DNA from 2 places in the Comamonas sp. UBA7528 genome. Region 2 is predicted to be linked to the other one. Evidence: riboswitches for the same ligand, from Rfam matches in the RefSeq annotation. Region 2 holds a riboswitch; the other holds the start of a gene.
What was found. Region 2 has a riboswitch for cobalamin ahead of B3349_RS18020 (TonB-dependent receptor domain-containing protein). Riboswitches for the same ligand answer to the same signal wherever they lie in the genome.

Region 1 (7,808 bases), on a different contig from region 2:
AGGCGGCCGAGCTGCAGGCGCAAGGCTTGAGCGAGGAGGTGGCCCGCCACCAGGCGGGGCTGCGCGTGTTCGGTGCCAAGCCGGGCAGCTATGGCGCGGGTCTGCAGGGGCTGATCGATGGCCGCAACTGGGACAGCGATGAAGACCTGGCCACGGCCTACCGGAACTGGGGGGCCTATGCCTATGGGCAGAAGGACGACGGGACGGCGCTGCCGGAGCGCTTTGTCCAGCGCCTGAGCGAGATCGAGCTGGTGGTGCACAACCAGGACAACCGCGAGCACGATCTGCTGGATTCGGACGATTACTACCAGTTTCAAGGCGGCATGGCCGCGGCGGTGCGGCATTTCCGCGGCCAGCAGCCGGCGCTGTACTTTGGCGACCATGCCAACCCGGATGCCCCGCGCATGCGCACGCTGCAGGAAGAAATCAGCCGGGTGGTGCGCGCCCGCGTCACCAACCCCAAGTGGATCGACGGCATCAAGCGCCATGGCTATAAAGGTGCGTTCGAGGTGGCTGCCACGGTGGACTATCTGTTTGCCTTTGACGCCACGGCCCGTGTGGTGCGCGACGACCAGTACGCGCGCGTGACCGATGCCTTTGTGGCGGATGCCGCCACGCGCGACTTTTTGCAGCAGCACAATCCCGCAGCCTTTCATGGCATGTGCGAGCGGCTGCTGGAGGCCATCCACCGGGGTCTGTGGGAAGACAGCGGGGACTACCAGGCACTGCTGGAGCAGCAGTTGCTGGCCGCAGAACAATTGTTGGAGAAGCGATGATCTCGTCCACCGAATCCGCCCCGTCCGTGCAGGCGGCGGGCTTTCCGTTCACTGCCATCGAGGGGCAGCCGCAGCTGCAGACGGCCTTGCTGCTGGCGGCCGTGGACCCGTTGCTGGGCGGCGTGCTGGTGGAAGGCCCGCGCGGGACGGCGAAGTCGACCAGTGCGCGGGCGCTGGCCGCCTTGCTGCCGGCCGGCCGCTTTGTGAACCTGCCGCTGGGGGCGACCGAGGAACAGCTGGCCGGGTCCCTGGACCTGGAAGCCGCGCTGCAGCGCAGTGCGGTGGTGTTCCGCCCAGGATTGCTGGCGCGTGCCCATGGCGGCATCCTGTATGTGGATGAGGTGAATCTGCTGGCCGATGCGCTGGTGGACCTGCTGCTGGACGTGAGCGCCAGCGGCATCAACCGGGTGGAGCGCGACGGCGTGTCGCACCAGCACGATGCGCGCATCACCCTGGTGGGTACCATGAACCCGGAAGAGGGCCAACTGCGCCCGCAGCTGCTGGACCGCTTTGGGCTGTTTGTGCGGCTGGAGAATGTGCCCAGTGCCGCGGTGCGCAAGGCCATTGTCAAGACGCGCATGGCGTTCGATGCCAGTCCGCAGGCCTTTGTGGAGCAGCACGCTGCGGCGCAATCCGATCTGGCGCAGCGGGTGAAGCTGGCGCGCGAGCGCGTGGCGGCTGTGGCGTGGACCGATGCCGTGCACGACGATGTCGCCCAGCGCTGCCAGGACGCTGGGGTGGAAGGGGTGCGGGCGGATCTGGTGATGCTGCGCGCGGCACGGGCCCATGCGGCGCTGCACGGCCGCAGTGCTGTCACGCCGGCAGATGTGCAAGCGGTGGCGGAACTGGCGCTGGCCCACCGGCGTACCCAGGCAGCGCCACCTGCATCGCCCCCATCGGGCGAGCCGGCGCAGCCACCGGCCTCCGAAGAACAGGCGCAGGCGCCGCCTCCGTCACCGGCGCCTGCCTCGCAGGCAGCCGGCGGTGCTCCGTCCGGCCAGTCCGGCAACGGGGCGGCACCATCGGCGGATCCGTCGCCGGACAATGGCACCCCGGCCGATGCCTGGGGCGCCATGCCGCCCCCCCAACTGGTGGCGATGAAGACGGTCAAGGCGCTGAAGCCTTTGCCGCCAAAAAAAGCCTGACGCGCTCCGCGGTGGCGGGACTGGCCGGAAAGGCCAAGGCGGGGCGCGGTGGCAATACCTCTCGCAAGGGGCGGCTGAACGGGGCGGCCGGGCGGCGTCTGGACTGGGTGTCCACGCTGGCCTCCAAGGGGGCCGGGACACTGCAGCCCGAGCACCTGCGCTTTCGCCGCCGGCCCGTGGGGAGCAAGACTTTGCACCTGGTATTGCTGGATCTGTCGGCGTCCATGCTGCGCGGGGAAAAGCTGGCCTGGGCCAAAGGGTGCTTGCTGGCCCTGACCGAACGGTTCTACCGCGATCGCGACGATATGGCGGTGATCGGCTTTGCGGGCGAACAGGCACGGTGGCTGCAGCCGCCGGCGAAAGCCAGAGCCTTCAATGCCGACTGGATTGCACCCTTGCGCGGCGGTGGTGGAACGCCGATCCAGCCTGCCGTCGATGCCGTGGAGGGCGCGCTGCGACGCTGCCCGCCCGGTACCCGGGCCACGGTCTGGCTGCTGACGGATGGGCGGTTTGACCCGCTGCCGGTGCGCCCCGAGGGGGTGGACCGTTGCTGCATCATCGACTTTGAAAATGATGCGGTGGCGCTGCGGCGTTGCCAGCGGCTGGCGGCGATGTGGCGCGGGGAGTGGGTACGAGCGGAGCTTTTTGCCAGCGCCGGCTGAGCGCCGCAGGCACTGGTGGTGGGCGCGGCAGTCCGTGGCCGTCGGAAAAAAGCGGTGATTTGCTGCGTTGCATCAGCGACGGCCGATACTGGGGTGGAGTTTTCAGGAGGGTGGCAGATATCGCGTAAAATCTGCGCTGATCCCAGGTGTTTCGCCGCGCACTGCGCGCAAGGAAATGAAACGAGAAGCAGGTGCGTGGTTCGCCACCATTCCTGCACTGCACCCGCAACGGTAATCAGAGAAATGGGGACGCCCGTCATTGCTTGCTGCAATGACAGCCACTGCGCAAGCGGGAAGGCGCGTCCAGCTGTCAACCCCCATGGGTTGAGCTCTGTAAGTCCGGAGACCGGCCTGGCGTGAACAAGGCGCAGCGGGAGTGCATGTGGCTTGATGGGCTCGCACATCCGCGCTGCCAATCACCTCCATCTTCCATCCCCTCTGCAGATTTCAATCGTCCGGCCCGGGTATCGGCCTGACCGACTGCGGATACAGCATGGCGCGAGAGCTTCTGGGTGTGACGGTGCAGGCAGCGGCTCTGGATGGGGGCGCTACGCACCATGGCTGATTCCATCAAGGTTCAGGGATGGTGCCCCACGGCATGGAAGCCCATGCGGTCGGAAGACGGTTGGATTGTCCGGGTTCGCCCGGTCTGCGCCTCCATCAGCGCGGCGCAGTGGGCCGCGCTGGCGGCTTGGGCGTTGTCCCTGGCGCATCCCCAGATCGAGCTGACCCGGCTGGGCAATGTGCAGCTGCGCGGGGTGGCGGATGCGGACCTGCCTGCGCTGCTGGCGCAGCTGGTCGCGGCCCGGCTGATTCCGGCGGATGCGGATGCCGATCTGGCGCCCCCCGTGCATTGCACCCCTTTTTACGAGACCCATGACCGGACCCACCAGCTCGCCATGCTATTGGGCCGTGCGGTGGTGGAGCGCTTGTGCCCCAGTGTGCTGGAGCGCCAGGGCATGGCCGCGCTGCCCAGCAAGTTCGGCTTGCTGGTGGACGATGCGGCGCGCAGCCTGTGCGGTGTGGCCTCCGATCTGCGGGTCTGGGCGGATGCCGGCGGCGGCTATGGCCTGGCATTGGGCGATGCCGCCGACTGGTACCGCTTTGGCGATGTGCAGCAGCTTGTCGATGCCGCGATCCACATGGCCACCTGGTTCGCCCGTGCGCGGATGGCGGTTTCCGGTAAACCGCCCACCCGGCTGCCGGCGCTGCTGTCGTCTTTGCCGCTGGATACGCTCTTGCAGGATGCAGTGCGCCAGGGCGCGCAGCCGCCCGCCCCAGCGCCGGTGCTGCCGGGCCCACTGGCACAAGGTTGGGTGCTGGGGGTGCCGCTGGGGCGCATCGATGCCCTGGCGATGCAGGCACTGGCGGCCAGCCTGGCGGCCGACACGGAAATCCGCGTCACGCCCTGGCGTTCGCTGCTGCTGATGTCGGCGGACGCGCCGTCGTGCATTGCCCGTCTGGATGCACAGCACTGGATGACCGATGCCGCGGATGCCCGCCTGCGGGTGTCGGCCTGCACCGGAAGCCCGCGCTGTGCGCAGGCCCATGTGCCGGCACAGGACATGGCGCTGCAGTTGGCGTCCCACGTGCCCGAGCGCGGGCATCTGCACGTCAGCGGCTGCGCCAAGTTCTGCGCGCTGTCGTCCGATGCCACCTCACTGATTTTTGCCAGCCCGTCCGCAACGGACGGGGTCTGGCTCCATGCCGGTTCTGCCGGGCAGCCTGACCGTCCCAGGGGCCAGTTCCCTTACCGGGCCGGGTCGGCACTGCCTGCAGAACTCCACACACTACTTCATGACCTACCACTATGAAATGCACGGTGAAGAGATTTACCGGCAATCGTTTCGCATCATCCGCAGCGAGGCCGATCTGGCCCGCTTCACGCCCCTGGAGGAGCGGGTGGCCTGCCGCATGATCCATGCCGCAGGCATGGTGAGCCTGGCCCAGGACATCCATTTCTCCGCAGATTTTGCGCAGGCCGCAGAAGCGGCACTTCAGCGCGGTGCCCCCATCCTGTGCGATGCGCGCATGGTCAGCGAAGGCATCACGCGCAAGCGCCTGCCTGCCGACAATGCCATCATCTGCACCTTGCAGGATGCCCGCACGCCCGGGCTGGCCCAGGCCATGGGCAATACCCGCAGTGCCGCCGCGCTGGAGCTGTGGCGCGAACACCTGGACGGCGCGGTGGTGGCCATCGGCAATGCGCCGACCGCGCTGTTCCACCTGCTGAACATGCTGGAGGACCCGGCATGCCCGCGTCCGGCAGCCATCATCGGCTGCCCCGTGGGCTTTGTGGGTGCTGCCGAGTCCAAGGATGCACTGCGCGCATGGGGACAGATTCCTTTCGCCATTGTGCAGGGGCGTCTGGGCGGTTCTGCCATCACGGTGGCTGCCGTCAACGCGCTGGCGACGGCGGTGGAGTGAAGCACGTGATGAACAGCGGCAAAATTATCTGCGTGGGCCTGGGCCCCGGTGATCCGGACATGATGAGCGTAAAGGCGGACCGTCTGCTGCGCAATGCGCGCCATGTCGCCTATTTCCGCAAGCGGGGCCACCCGGGCAAGGCCCGGCAGCTGGTCAACGGCATGCTGCATGCCGAGGTCACGGAGTACCCGATGGAGTACCCGCTGACCACCGAGATCCCGCACGACGACCCGCGCTATATCGCGCAGCTGTCGGATTTCTATCTGGGCTGGCAAGCGCGCCTGACCGAGCTGGCGCGCGGCGAGGATGTGATCGTGCTGTGCGAGGGCGATCCGTTTTTCTACGGCTCCTTCATGCACCTGTATGTGCGCTTGCAGCAGGAAGGCGTGGTGCCGGTCGAGGTGCTGCCCGGCATCCCCGGCATGGTGGGCTGTTGGCATGCCACGGGCATGCCCATGACCTGGGGCGACGATGTGATGAGCGTGCTGCCGGCCACCTTGCCCGATGAGCCGCTGCGCGCCCACATGGCCCGCTCGGATGCGCTGGTGATCATGAAGGTCGGCCGCCATCTGAACCGCATCCGTTCGCTGTTGACGGAGCAGGGCAAGCTGGACCAGGCGTGGCTGGTGATCAACGGAACCATGAGCGACGAGCAGGTGATGCCGCTGCGCGATGCGCCGGAGCGCTGCCCGTACTTTGCGATTGTGATCGTGCACGGCAATGGCCGCCGCCCCGCCAATGACATGTGAGCGCAGCCGCATGGAGATGGAAGCCACACAGAATGCGGGCAAGGGCGCCGGCACGGGGCAGTTGTGCGTGCTGGGCCTGGGGCCCGGCGATGCGGCGCTGCTGACGGAGCAGGCCCGGCAGTCGATTGCCGGTGCGAGCGATGCTTTTGGCTATTTCCCTTATGTGGAGCGGCTGAGCGGGCTGGAGCATGTGCGCCTGCATGCCAGCGACAACCGCGAAGAACTGGACCGCGCCCGCCAGGCGCTGAATGTGGCGGCCGAGGGCAGGAAGGTGCTGATGCTCTCGTCCGGCGACCCCGGCGTGTTTGCCATGGCCAGCGCCGTGTTCGAGGTGCTGGAAGGCGCCAGCCCCGAGGAGCAGCTGCGCTGGGAGGCCGTGGAGGTGGACGTGCAGCCCGGCATCACGGCCATGCTGGCGGCGGCCGCGAGATTGGGTGCTCCGCTGGGCCATGATTTCTGCACCATCAATCTGTCGGACAACCTCAAGCCAGCCGAAGTGATCGAGCGCCGGATCCGGCTGGCGGCACAGGCCGACTTTGCCATGGCGTTCTACAACCCCTGTTCCAAGTCGCGGCCCCAGGGCTTTGTGCGCGCTTTGAAGGTTTTGACCGCGCACTGCGAGCCCGAGCGCCTGATCTGCTTTGCGCGCAATGTCAGCCGGCCAGACGAGACCCTGCGGGTGTGCCAGTTGCAGCAGGTGACGCCGGACATGGCGGATATGCGCACGGTCGTCATCGTGGGCAACAGCCTGACTCGCCAGGTGGGTCGGCATGTTTACACGCCGCGCAGCTATGGAGCGCCGGCGCATGGCTGAAGGCGGCGCCCGCCGCTCAGCGCTGGCCGGCCAGCCAGTCCATGGCCTGCTGCGGCGTCTGGCACTGCGTGCGAGCGGGCAGCAGCGGGCGGTCCACCATGACCACGGGGATCTGCAGCGCCCGGGCGGCTTCGATCTTGGCGTAGGTATCAGCGCCGCCGGCGTTCTTGCTGACGATGCAGTCGACGGCATGGCGCTGGAGCAGGGCGATTTCGTCGGCCAGCGCAAACGGGCCGCGCGCCACCACCAGGTCGTAACTGGCGGCGGGCAGGGGCAGGGCCTCCTCTGGGCGGTCGACCACCCGCAGCACAAAGCGGTGCGTGTTGGCCTGGCCGGCAAAAGCGGCGAGCTGCTTGCGGCCGATGGCCAGAAACACATTGCGGCACTGCGGTGGCAGTGCCTGGGCCGCTGCCGCCATGTCGGCCACCGGCGTCCAGCGGTCCTGGGGCTGGGCGGACCAGGCGAGGCGCTCCATCGACAGCAGGGGAACGCCTGCCGCCGTGCAGGCTGCCAGGGCGTTGCGGCTCATCTGCGCGGCAAACGGGTGGGTGGCATCGATCACATGGCTGATGCGGTGCTGCTGCAGATAGTCCACCAGGCCCTGGACGCCGCCAAAACCACCCACGCGGGTGGGCAGGGGAGAGCTGCGCCGTCTCAGCGTGGCGCCGGCGTAGGAGTAGACGGCCGGAATGCCCGCTGCATGCAGCCGGGTGGACAGTGTGTAGGCATCAAAAGTGCCGCCTAACAGGAGAACTTGGGTCATGGCCTATCCGTGGCTTTCGATTATCGGGATTCATCCCTCGGGACTGCAGAGTCTGAGCGCTGCGGCCGTGCAGGACCTGGAGCAGGCCGCGGTGGTGTTCGGCAGCCCGCGGCATCTGGCGCTGGCCCAGGTGGGAGAGCGTGGCCGCGCATGGCCGGTGCCGTTCAGCGTGGCGCCGTTGCTGGAACTGCGCGGCCAGCAGAAGGTCGCCATGCTGGTGTCGGGGGATCCCTTTCACTTTGGTGGCGGAGCTTCGGTGGCGAGGCACCTGGAGCGCGGCGAGTGGCGCAACCATCCGCAGCCGTCGACATTTTCGTGGATTTCGGGCGAGCTGGGCTGGTCGCAGGAGCAGGTGCATTGCCTGGGCCTGCATGCCCGCAGCCTGGAGAGCCTGACGCCGTTGTTGGCGCAGGGCGAACGTTTTATCTGCCTGCTGCGGGATGCGCCGGCAGCGCACCGGCTGGCAGCCTGG
Region 2 (7,808 bases):
CTTTGTTTTTCAGGCCTTTCACGTGCTGCCGCATCTGAGCGTGGCGCAGAACGTGGCCCTGCCGCTGATGCTGCTGGCGCGCGGCACCCCGGCCGAGCAGGACACCCGCGTGCAGGCCATGCTGGCGGCCGTGGGCCTGGGCGAAATGGGACAGCGCCTGCCGCAGCAGCTCAGCGGCGGCCAGCTGCAGCGGGTGGCCATTGCCCGCGCCCTGGTGCACCGCCCGGCCCTGCTGCTGGCCGACGAGCCCACCGGCAATCTGGACCCGGACACAGCCGCCCGCACCATGGACCTGCTGGTGGCCCAGACCCGCGAAGCCGGCGCTAGCCTGGTGCTGGTCACCCATTCCCCGGACGCTGCGGCCCGCGCCGACCGGGTGCTGCGGCTGACGGCCCGGGGCATTGCGGCGGCCTGAACAGGGCCGGACCGCGGGGCCGTGCTAGCGGCGTGGCCTCAGCGCGGCGTCCACTTCAAGGTCACAAAACCGGCGCGGCCGCGCTGGTTGTAGCCGTAGGCGGTTTCATAGACCTTGTCGGTCAGATTGGCCACACGGGCCTGCACCGCCCAATCCTTGGCAAACTGGTATTCGGCGTGCAGGTCCACGGTGGTGTAGCCACCCAGATCCACGGTGCCCTGCTTGTCGGTGCGCTTGCCGGCATACAGCGCGCTGGTGCCGAACTTCCAGGCACCGATGTGCTTGTCCACCGACAGCGTGGCCTGGTGCTCGGGCAAACGGTCCGTCAGGCGCTGGCCCTTGCCATCGACCGCATCCAGGTGCTCGTAGCGGGCAGACAGGTCCCAGCCCTGCCACTGGGTGCGGTAGCCCAGCGACCAGCCCTTCAGGCGTGCGCTGTCGATATTGAAAGGGAACCACATGCCGGAGCCGTCGTCGGCCCAGGAGATCAGGTTCTTGACCTTATTGTCGAAGCCCGTCAGCTTGAACTCGTGGCCGCCCACGCTCCAATCCAACCCGATTTCGTTGCCCTTGGAGCTTTCGGGCTGCAGGTTGGGGTTGCCGGACATGGGGTAGTACAGGTCGTTGAAGGTGGGCGCCTTCATGCTGCTGGCCCGTGCCACGCGCGCGCGCAGACCGGACAGGACTTCGTAGCCGTAGCCAATGCCCCAGGTGTTGTAGCCGCCGAACTGGGAGTTGTCGTCACGGCGCAAGTTGAGCTGCCAGGAATGCGCAGCGTGGCTGCCGTTCAGGCCGGCATAGGCGGCATTGGTTGAGCGGTCCTTGTGGTCGTAGCGCTCGGACGAGGCAATCTGCTGCTCCAGACGCTCCAGGCCGGCCACCACCATGCCCACCGGGGTCTTGATCTCGTTGCCCCATTTGTATTCGGTCTGCTCGGTCTGGAACAGGTCCTGGTAACGGTCGGTGCGACCCTCCAGGCGGTGGTGGGAACGCTGCTTGTCATTGGAACGTGACACGCTCAGGGTGCTGTTCCAGTTGGCAGAGAGCCTGCCCGACAGCTTGAGCTGGCTGGTGGCTGCACGGAATTCGTTGTACGAACCGTTCACCAGCGGCATGCTCCAGTCGGGCATGAAGATGTAGTCCTGGTCAAATTCGGAATAGCTGTCCGCCCGCATCAGATTGGCATCCAGGCGCCAGTCGGCATTGAAGGCATAACCCAGCGCCGCCGTGACCGAGGTCTGGTTGAACTTGTCGGCATCGGAGCGGAACTCGGCGCTCTTGCGGTTGGTGGCCGAGAAGCCGGGATCGATGACGCGCGCCATGTTCAGGCTGTAGTTCCAGCCGGACTGCTCGCCCGCAAAACCGCCATCGGCCTTCTTGTAGCCTGCGCGGCCCCAGGTGAGCGCGGCATGGGGCACAAATGCCTGCTTCACGCCCTTGCCCTGCTTGGTGAAGATCTGGATCACCCCGCCAATGGCATCGCTGCCATACAGGGCCGATGCCGGGCCGTGCACCACCTCGATGCGCTCGATGGCTTCCAGCGGCAGCGACTCTAGCGTGGGCGTGCCCAGGGTGGCCGAACCGAAGCGCACCCCGTCCACCAGCAGGACCACCTGCTTGCTGCCACGGATGTAGACGCTTTGCGTGTTGCCGCGGCCACCGTTGCTGGACATCTGCACGCCGGCAAAGCGTTGCAGCACTTCCGCCAGCGAGCGACCTGCCGAGTTGCTGATCTGCGCTTCGGTGATCACGCGCACATCGGCCAGGGTTTCGTCCAGCGGCGTTTCAGAGCGGGTCGCGGTCACCACCGTGGTGGACAGGGGCACGCTCTGCGCCGCAGCATGCTGGGCCAGGCAGGCCGCTGCCAGGGCCACGGCCGCCAGAGGAAAGCGCACGGAAGCGCGCTGGCCTTCCGCAGGGAATGGTTGGAAATTTCGCATGGATGCACACATGGTTGGCACTGGCGTCCCCGCCCGTGCTTCACACAACCAGCAACCCGGGTCTGCATGCACAGCGGCACGCCAGCGGATGCTGGACCTGTTTTGGCCGGTATCCAGACTGGCGCACGGCTTACCAAGCCTTCCCAGAGCGCATGGCTCCAGTGGCAAGAGATGGCAAGCGGGTCCTGCGGGACCTGTGCGCTCACTGTTGCGGGGGCAGTACATGCTGTGCCAGCGCGGGCGCCGGCGTCCATGTTTCCCGTTTAACCGCAGCGCCAGAACAGCGCTGCAAGCACCAAAACCCCGCATTGTAGGCAGCAGGCTGACACGGGGCTTGTAGGATGGCGAATGCCCTGCCCATGCAACCCTGGGCCGCGCAGGCGTGCCCACCCGCCCTGGGGGCGGTGCACACCGCTGTTTTGCCCTGGAACCTCCGTGCCTGCCTCACCCTCTCTCACCGCTTCTCCGCTGCCGCGCCTGCTGGCCAGTTTTTCGCTGCAGGAGTACCGGCGCCAGCCCTGGCGCAGCCTGACCGCCCTGCTGGCCATTGCGCTGGGCGTGGCCCTGGGTTTTGCGGTGCATGTGATCAACCAGTCGGCGCTGGATGAGTTTTCCCGCGCGGTGCGCAGCGTCAACGGCCAGCCGGATCTGGAATTCCGTGGCATGCGCGCCAGCCTGCCCCAGGCCATTTACCCACTGATTGCGCTGCGGCCCGAGGTGCAGCATGCCGCGCCGTGGATCGAGGGCACGGTGCAGGTCGACAGCCCGCCCTCCACGGCCGTGGCTGGCGATCACGCGCCCCACGCCCCCCCGGAACCGCTGTCGCTGCGCCTGCTGGGCGGCGATGCCTTGCAGTCGGCCCCGCTGGCCCCTGCGCTGCAGCCCCGGCTGTTTGCCGGCCAGGACCGGTTGCAGCTGTTCGCGCCCGACGCGGTGTTTCTGAACCCGGCGGCACTGCAGGCCCTGGGCCTGGACGAAGCCAGCGCCCCCGGTGCCCGGCTGCCGGTGCGCGTGCACACCCTTGCCGTGACGCTGCGCGTGGCCGGCACGGTGGCAGCCGGCGGCGCCCCGCTGGCGGTGATGGACATTGGCGCCGCCCAGGACCTGCTGGGCCAGGACGGCCAGATCCAGCGCGTGGATGTGCTGCTGCGCAGCGGCTCCGACCGCAGCGCCTTCACCGCTGCGCTGCGTGCCCTGCCCGGCTGGCCGGCCCAGGTGCTGGTGCAGCAGCCGGGCGGTGAACAGCAGCGTGCGGCCGAGATGTCGCGCGCCTACCGCGTCAACCTGACCGTGCTGGCCCTGGTGGCGCTGTTCACCGGGGCGTTTCTGGTGTTTTCGGTGCTGGCGCTGAGCGTGGCGCGGCGCGCACCGCAGCTGGCGCTGCTGGCCGTGCTGGGGCTCACGCCCGCACAGCGCATGCGCCTGGTGCTGTGGGAAGCTGCCCTGCTGGGCGTTGCCGGCAGCGCGGCCGGCATTGCGCTGGGCACCGGACTGGCCTGGCTGGCCCTGCGCATGCTGGGCGGGGACCTGGGCGGCGGCTATTTTGCCGGCGGCCAGCCCCCGCTGCTCTGGAGCGCGCCGGCCGCCGCCACCTTCTTTGCCCTGGGCCTGGCCGCCACCGTGGCCGGCGCCTGGTGGCCGGCACGCACCGCGCGGGCGCTGCCGCCTGCCGCCACCCTCAAAGGGCTGGGGGCCGTGGGCCAGACTCCTGCACGCGCCTGGACCGGCCTGGCCCTGGTGGCCGCCAGTGCACTGCTGGCCAGCGTGCCGCCCATTGGGGGCATTCCCCTGGCCGCCTATGTGGCCGTGGGACTGATGCTGCTGGGCGGCATGGCACTGCTGCCCTGGTTGCTGGAGCGCGTGCTGGGCGGCCTGCAGCGGCTGTGGCCGGCCACGCTGCGCCAGCCGCTGTCCATGCTGGCGCTGGAACGTGCCCGCCGCATGCGGGCCAGCGCCAGTGTGGCCGTGGGCGGCGTAGTGGCCAGCCTGAGCCTGGCCGTGGCGCTGACGGTGATGGTGACCAGCTTTCGCGGCAGCATGCTGGATTGGCTGGACGCCGTGCTGCCCTCGCCGCTGTACCTGCGTGCGGCCGGCGGCTCGTCCAAGTCCGATGCGGCGCTGCTGCCGCCCGCGCTGCTGCAGGCCGTGCGCAACCTACCCGGGGTGGAACGCGCCCAGCCGATGCGGGCCACCAGCCTGTGGCTGGACCCGCAGCGCCCGGCCATCAGCCTGCTGCTGCGTCCACTGCACGGCCCGCAGGCCCAGCAACTGCCGTGGGTGGGTGCGGCACCTGCGCAGCCGGTTCCGGCCGGCATGGTTGCCGTCTATGTGAGCGAGGCCGTGGCCACGCTGTATGGCGTGCACGCCGGCCAGCCCTGGCCGCTGCTGGACCGTGTGTTCAGCACCGGGCTGGCCGGCGGCAATACCGCAGCGGCAGACAACCCGGCCGCCGCCCCCACGGCTGGCGCAGCGGAAACGCGCTTTTTCGTGGCCGGCATCTGGCGCGACTACATCCGCCAGTTCGGCGCGGTGGCCATGGACTGGGACGACTACCAGCGCCTGACGGGCGATGCCCGCATGTCCGAGTTGTCGCTGTGGCCCACTGCGAACGAAGACCAGGCCACGCTGCAACCGCGCATCGAAGCCGCGCTGGCCCGGCTGTCCGGCGGGCAGGCGCCGCCGCTGGAGTTCACCAGCAGCGCCGCGCTGCGCCAGCGCTCGCTGGAGATTTTTGACCGCAGCTTTGCCGTCACCTACTGGCTGCAGGCGGTGGCGATCGGCATCGGGCTGTTCGGCATTGCCGCCAGCTTCAGTGCCCAGGTGCTGGCACGGCGCAAGGAGTTCGGGCTGCTGACCCACCTGGGGCTGACGCGCCGGCAGATCCTCACGGTGGTGGCTGGCGAGGGTGCCGCCTGGACGGCCATGGGTGCGTTGGCCGGCACCTTGCTGGGCCTGGGCGTGGCGGCCATCCTGGTGCATGTGGTCAACCCGCAAAGCTTCCACTGGACCATGGAGCTGCGCCTGCCTGCCGGGCGCCTGCTGGCCCTGGCCTGCGCCGTGGTGCTGGCCGGTACGCTGACGGCCTGGTGGGCCGGCCGCCAGGCCACCGGGGAAGACGCGGTGCTGGCGGTGAAGGAAGACTGGTAGCGCCGGCTTGGTGCAGGCTGCGGGTGCAACCGGAAACAGCTTGCCTCCTGCCTTGCCCGTCATGGCATCCACCGCCACGCCAGCGACGGGCAGCGGTACCGTCTGGTGGTGGTAGCCCGGGCGTGGGAGAGGTGCCGTGAACCGGCGGCACCCACCGTGGGCCGTCTATCCGCCTGCTACGTTCTGTCATACCTGCGCTGGCGCCGCTGCCGTACAACCGCTGTCTAACCACCGGAGGCATGCATGCAAGTCCAGACCTATCTCCTGTTCCAGGGCCGCTGTGAAGAGGCGCTGAACTTTTACCGCGATGCGATTGGGGCGACCATCCAGGCGCTGATGCGCTACAGCGAAAGCCCGGAGCCGCCGCCGCCCGAATGCACACCCGCACGGCCCGACATGGTGATGCATGCCAGCCTGCAGGTGGGTGACAGTCAGATCATGGCCAGCGATGACCCGAGCCCGGGGACCCGCCCCTTCAGCGGCTTCAGCCTGACCTTGAGCTGCGCTGATGCCGCCGAGGCCCGCAAGCACTTTGATGCACTGTCCGCACAGGGCGAAGTCACCATGCCGCTGGGGCCGACGTTTTTCTCGCCGTCTTTCGGCATGCTGAAAGACCGTTTCGGCGTGCACTGGATGGTGATGGTGGCGCAGGAACAGGCGGGCTGCGGCGCCACCTAGGCAAGCCTTTGCTCGCCTGGTGACACAGCGGCATGCACAAGGCGCCTGGCATGGCTGCGCAGGCGCCGGGAGTGGGTGGCGGCAGGCCGCCGCCAGGCCTTGGGGACTGGGTGCGCCCTAGGCCTTGGTCAGCGGCTTCGCCAACGCCGCGCCGGGGACGGCCGCCGACTGCGACGGCTTGGCTGGTGCCAGCAACGGGGCCTTGGTGCCCGCCGACGCACGCGCCTGCTCGCGTGCCTTGCGGCGCTGGAAACGCAGCAGTTCCTTGTCGTTGCGGCGGATGTGCAGCGACAGCCAGTCACGCAGCACGGCGGACAGCTGCGCCGCCACGGTGATGCTGCCGGCCTGCAGCTTCTTTTCCAGGTCCCACAGCTGGTCCATGAAGTGGTTGTGCCCGATCTTGTGGTTGTCCAGATCGGGGAAGCCCATCTGCGCCATCAGGTGCTCTTCGTTGCGCAAATGGTCCTGGGTGCTGGTGATGACGCGGTGCAGGATGGACGCCACCACCGCCCGGCCCTGGCCTTCGCGGGTGGCGGTGTGCAGTTCGTTGACCAGATCCACCAGCATGCGGTGGTCTGCATCGATGGGGCCGCCATCGATCACCATGTCATCGGCCCACTCGAAGTACGCCATCGCTCAGGCCTCCAATGCCGGCATCGCCGGGCGCATGCCCAATGCAGGCGCACTGCGTTGCACCAGCACGGCATCGGCCTTGAACACGCTGATGGCCTGCACCAGCGCCTGGGCCTGGCCTTCCAGCGACTGGGCGGCGGCAGCGGATTCCTCCACCAGGGCCGCATTGGACTGGGTGACCTGATCCATCTGCATCATGGCCTGGTTGATCTGCTCGATGCCATGGGTCTGGTCTTCGCTGGCCTCGCTGATCTCGTTCATGATGTCCGCCACGCGGCGCACGCTGACCACGATCTCGTCCATGGTGCTGCCGGCTTTCTCCACCAGGGTGCAGCCGTTGCTGACGTTGTTGACCGACTCGTCGATCAGGCCCTTGATCTCCTTGGCAGCTTCGGCGCTGCGGCCGGCCAGGGAGCGCACTTCGGATGCCACCACGGCAAAGCCGCGGCCCTGCTCACCGGCACGTGCGGCTTCCACAGCGGCGTTCAGCGCCAGGATATTGGTCTGGAAGGCAATGCCGTCGATGATGCCGATGATGTCGGCGATCTTGCGTGACGAGGTGTTGATGGCTTCCATGGTGTGCACCACATCCCCCACCACCTGGCCGCCGCGCACGGCCACCTGCGAGGCCGTCTCGGCCAGCTGGGCTGCCTGGCGGCCGTTGGCGTAGTTCTGGCCCACGGTGCCCGCCAGCTCCTGCATGGCGGCCGTGGTCTGCTCCAGCGCACTGGCCTGCTCCTCGGTGCGGCCGGACAGGTCCAGGTTGCCGGTGGCGATCTGCGAGGTGGCGGTGGCGATCGCGTCGCTGCCATTGCGCACTTCGGTCACGATGCCCGACAGGCTGTGGTTCATGGTCTGCAGCGCCTGCAGCAGCTGGCCGGTTTCGTCGGTGGTGCGCACGGTGATGCGGCTGTTCAGGTCGCCGGAGGCCACGGCCTGGGCCACCTGCACGGCCTCGCTCAGCGGCCGGACGATGGCACGGGTGATGCGCCACG

Region 1: it holds a riboswitch for cobalamin, as region 2 does, so the genes downstream of both, B3349_RS11640 (ferredoxin-like domain-containing protein) here and B3349_RS18020 (TonB-dependent receptor domain-containing protein) in region 2, are expected to answer to the same signal.

Annotation. Positions count from the first base shown of each region.
Region 1 covers NZ_DLMU01000009.1:98,028-105,835, reverse strand. The annotation lists gene cobN (cobaltochelatase subunit CobN) at 1-776, shown strand, start outside; gene B3349_RS11650 (magnesium chelatase ATPase subunit I) at 773-1,921, shown strand; gene B3349_RS11645 (vWA domain-containing protein) at 1,933-2,583, shown strand; cobalamin riboswitch at 2,711-2,952, shown strand; gene B3349_RS11640 (ferredoxin-like domain-containing protein) at 3,141-4,397, shown strand; gene B3349_RS11635 (precorrin-8X methylmutase) at 4,381-5,010, shown strand; gene cobI (precorrin-2 C(20)-methyltransferase) at 5,019-5,759, shown strand; gene cobJ (precorrin-3B C(17)-methyltransferase) at 5,770-6,573, shown strand; gene B3349_RS11620 (cobalt-precorrin-6A reductase) at 6,590-7,336, opposite strand; gene cbiT (precorrin-6Y C5,15-methyltransferase (decarboxylating) subunit CbiT) at 7,335-7,808, shown strand, end outside.
Region 2 covers NZ_DLMU01000014.1:514,627-522,434, reverse strand. The annotation lists gene B3349_RS18025 (ABC transporter ATP-binding protein) at 1-415, shown strand, start outside; gene B3349_RS18020 (TonB-dependent receptor domain-containing protein) at 454-2,355, opposite strand; cobalamin riboswitch at 2,443-2,670, opposite strand; gene B3349_RS18015 (FtsX-like permease family protein) at 2,824-5,502, shown strand; gene B3349_RS18010 (VOC family protein) at 5,746-6,180, shown strand; gene B3349_RS18005 (bacteriohemerythrin) at 6,298-6,813, opposite strand; gene B3349_RS18000 (methyl-accepting chemotaxis protein) at 6,817-7,808, opposite strand, start outside.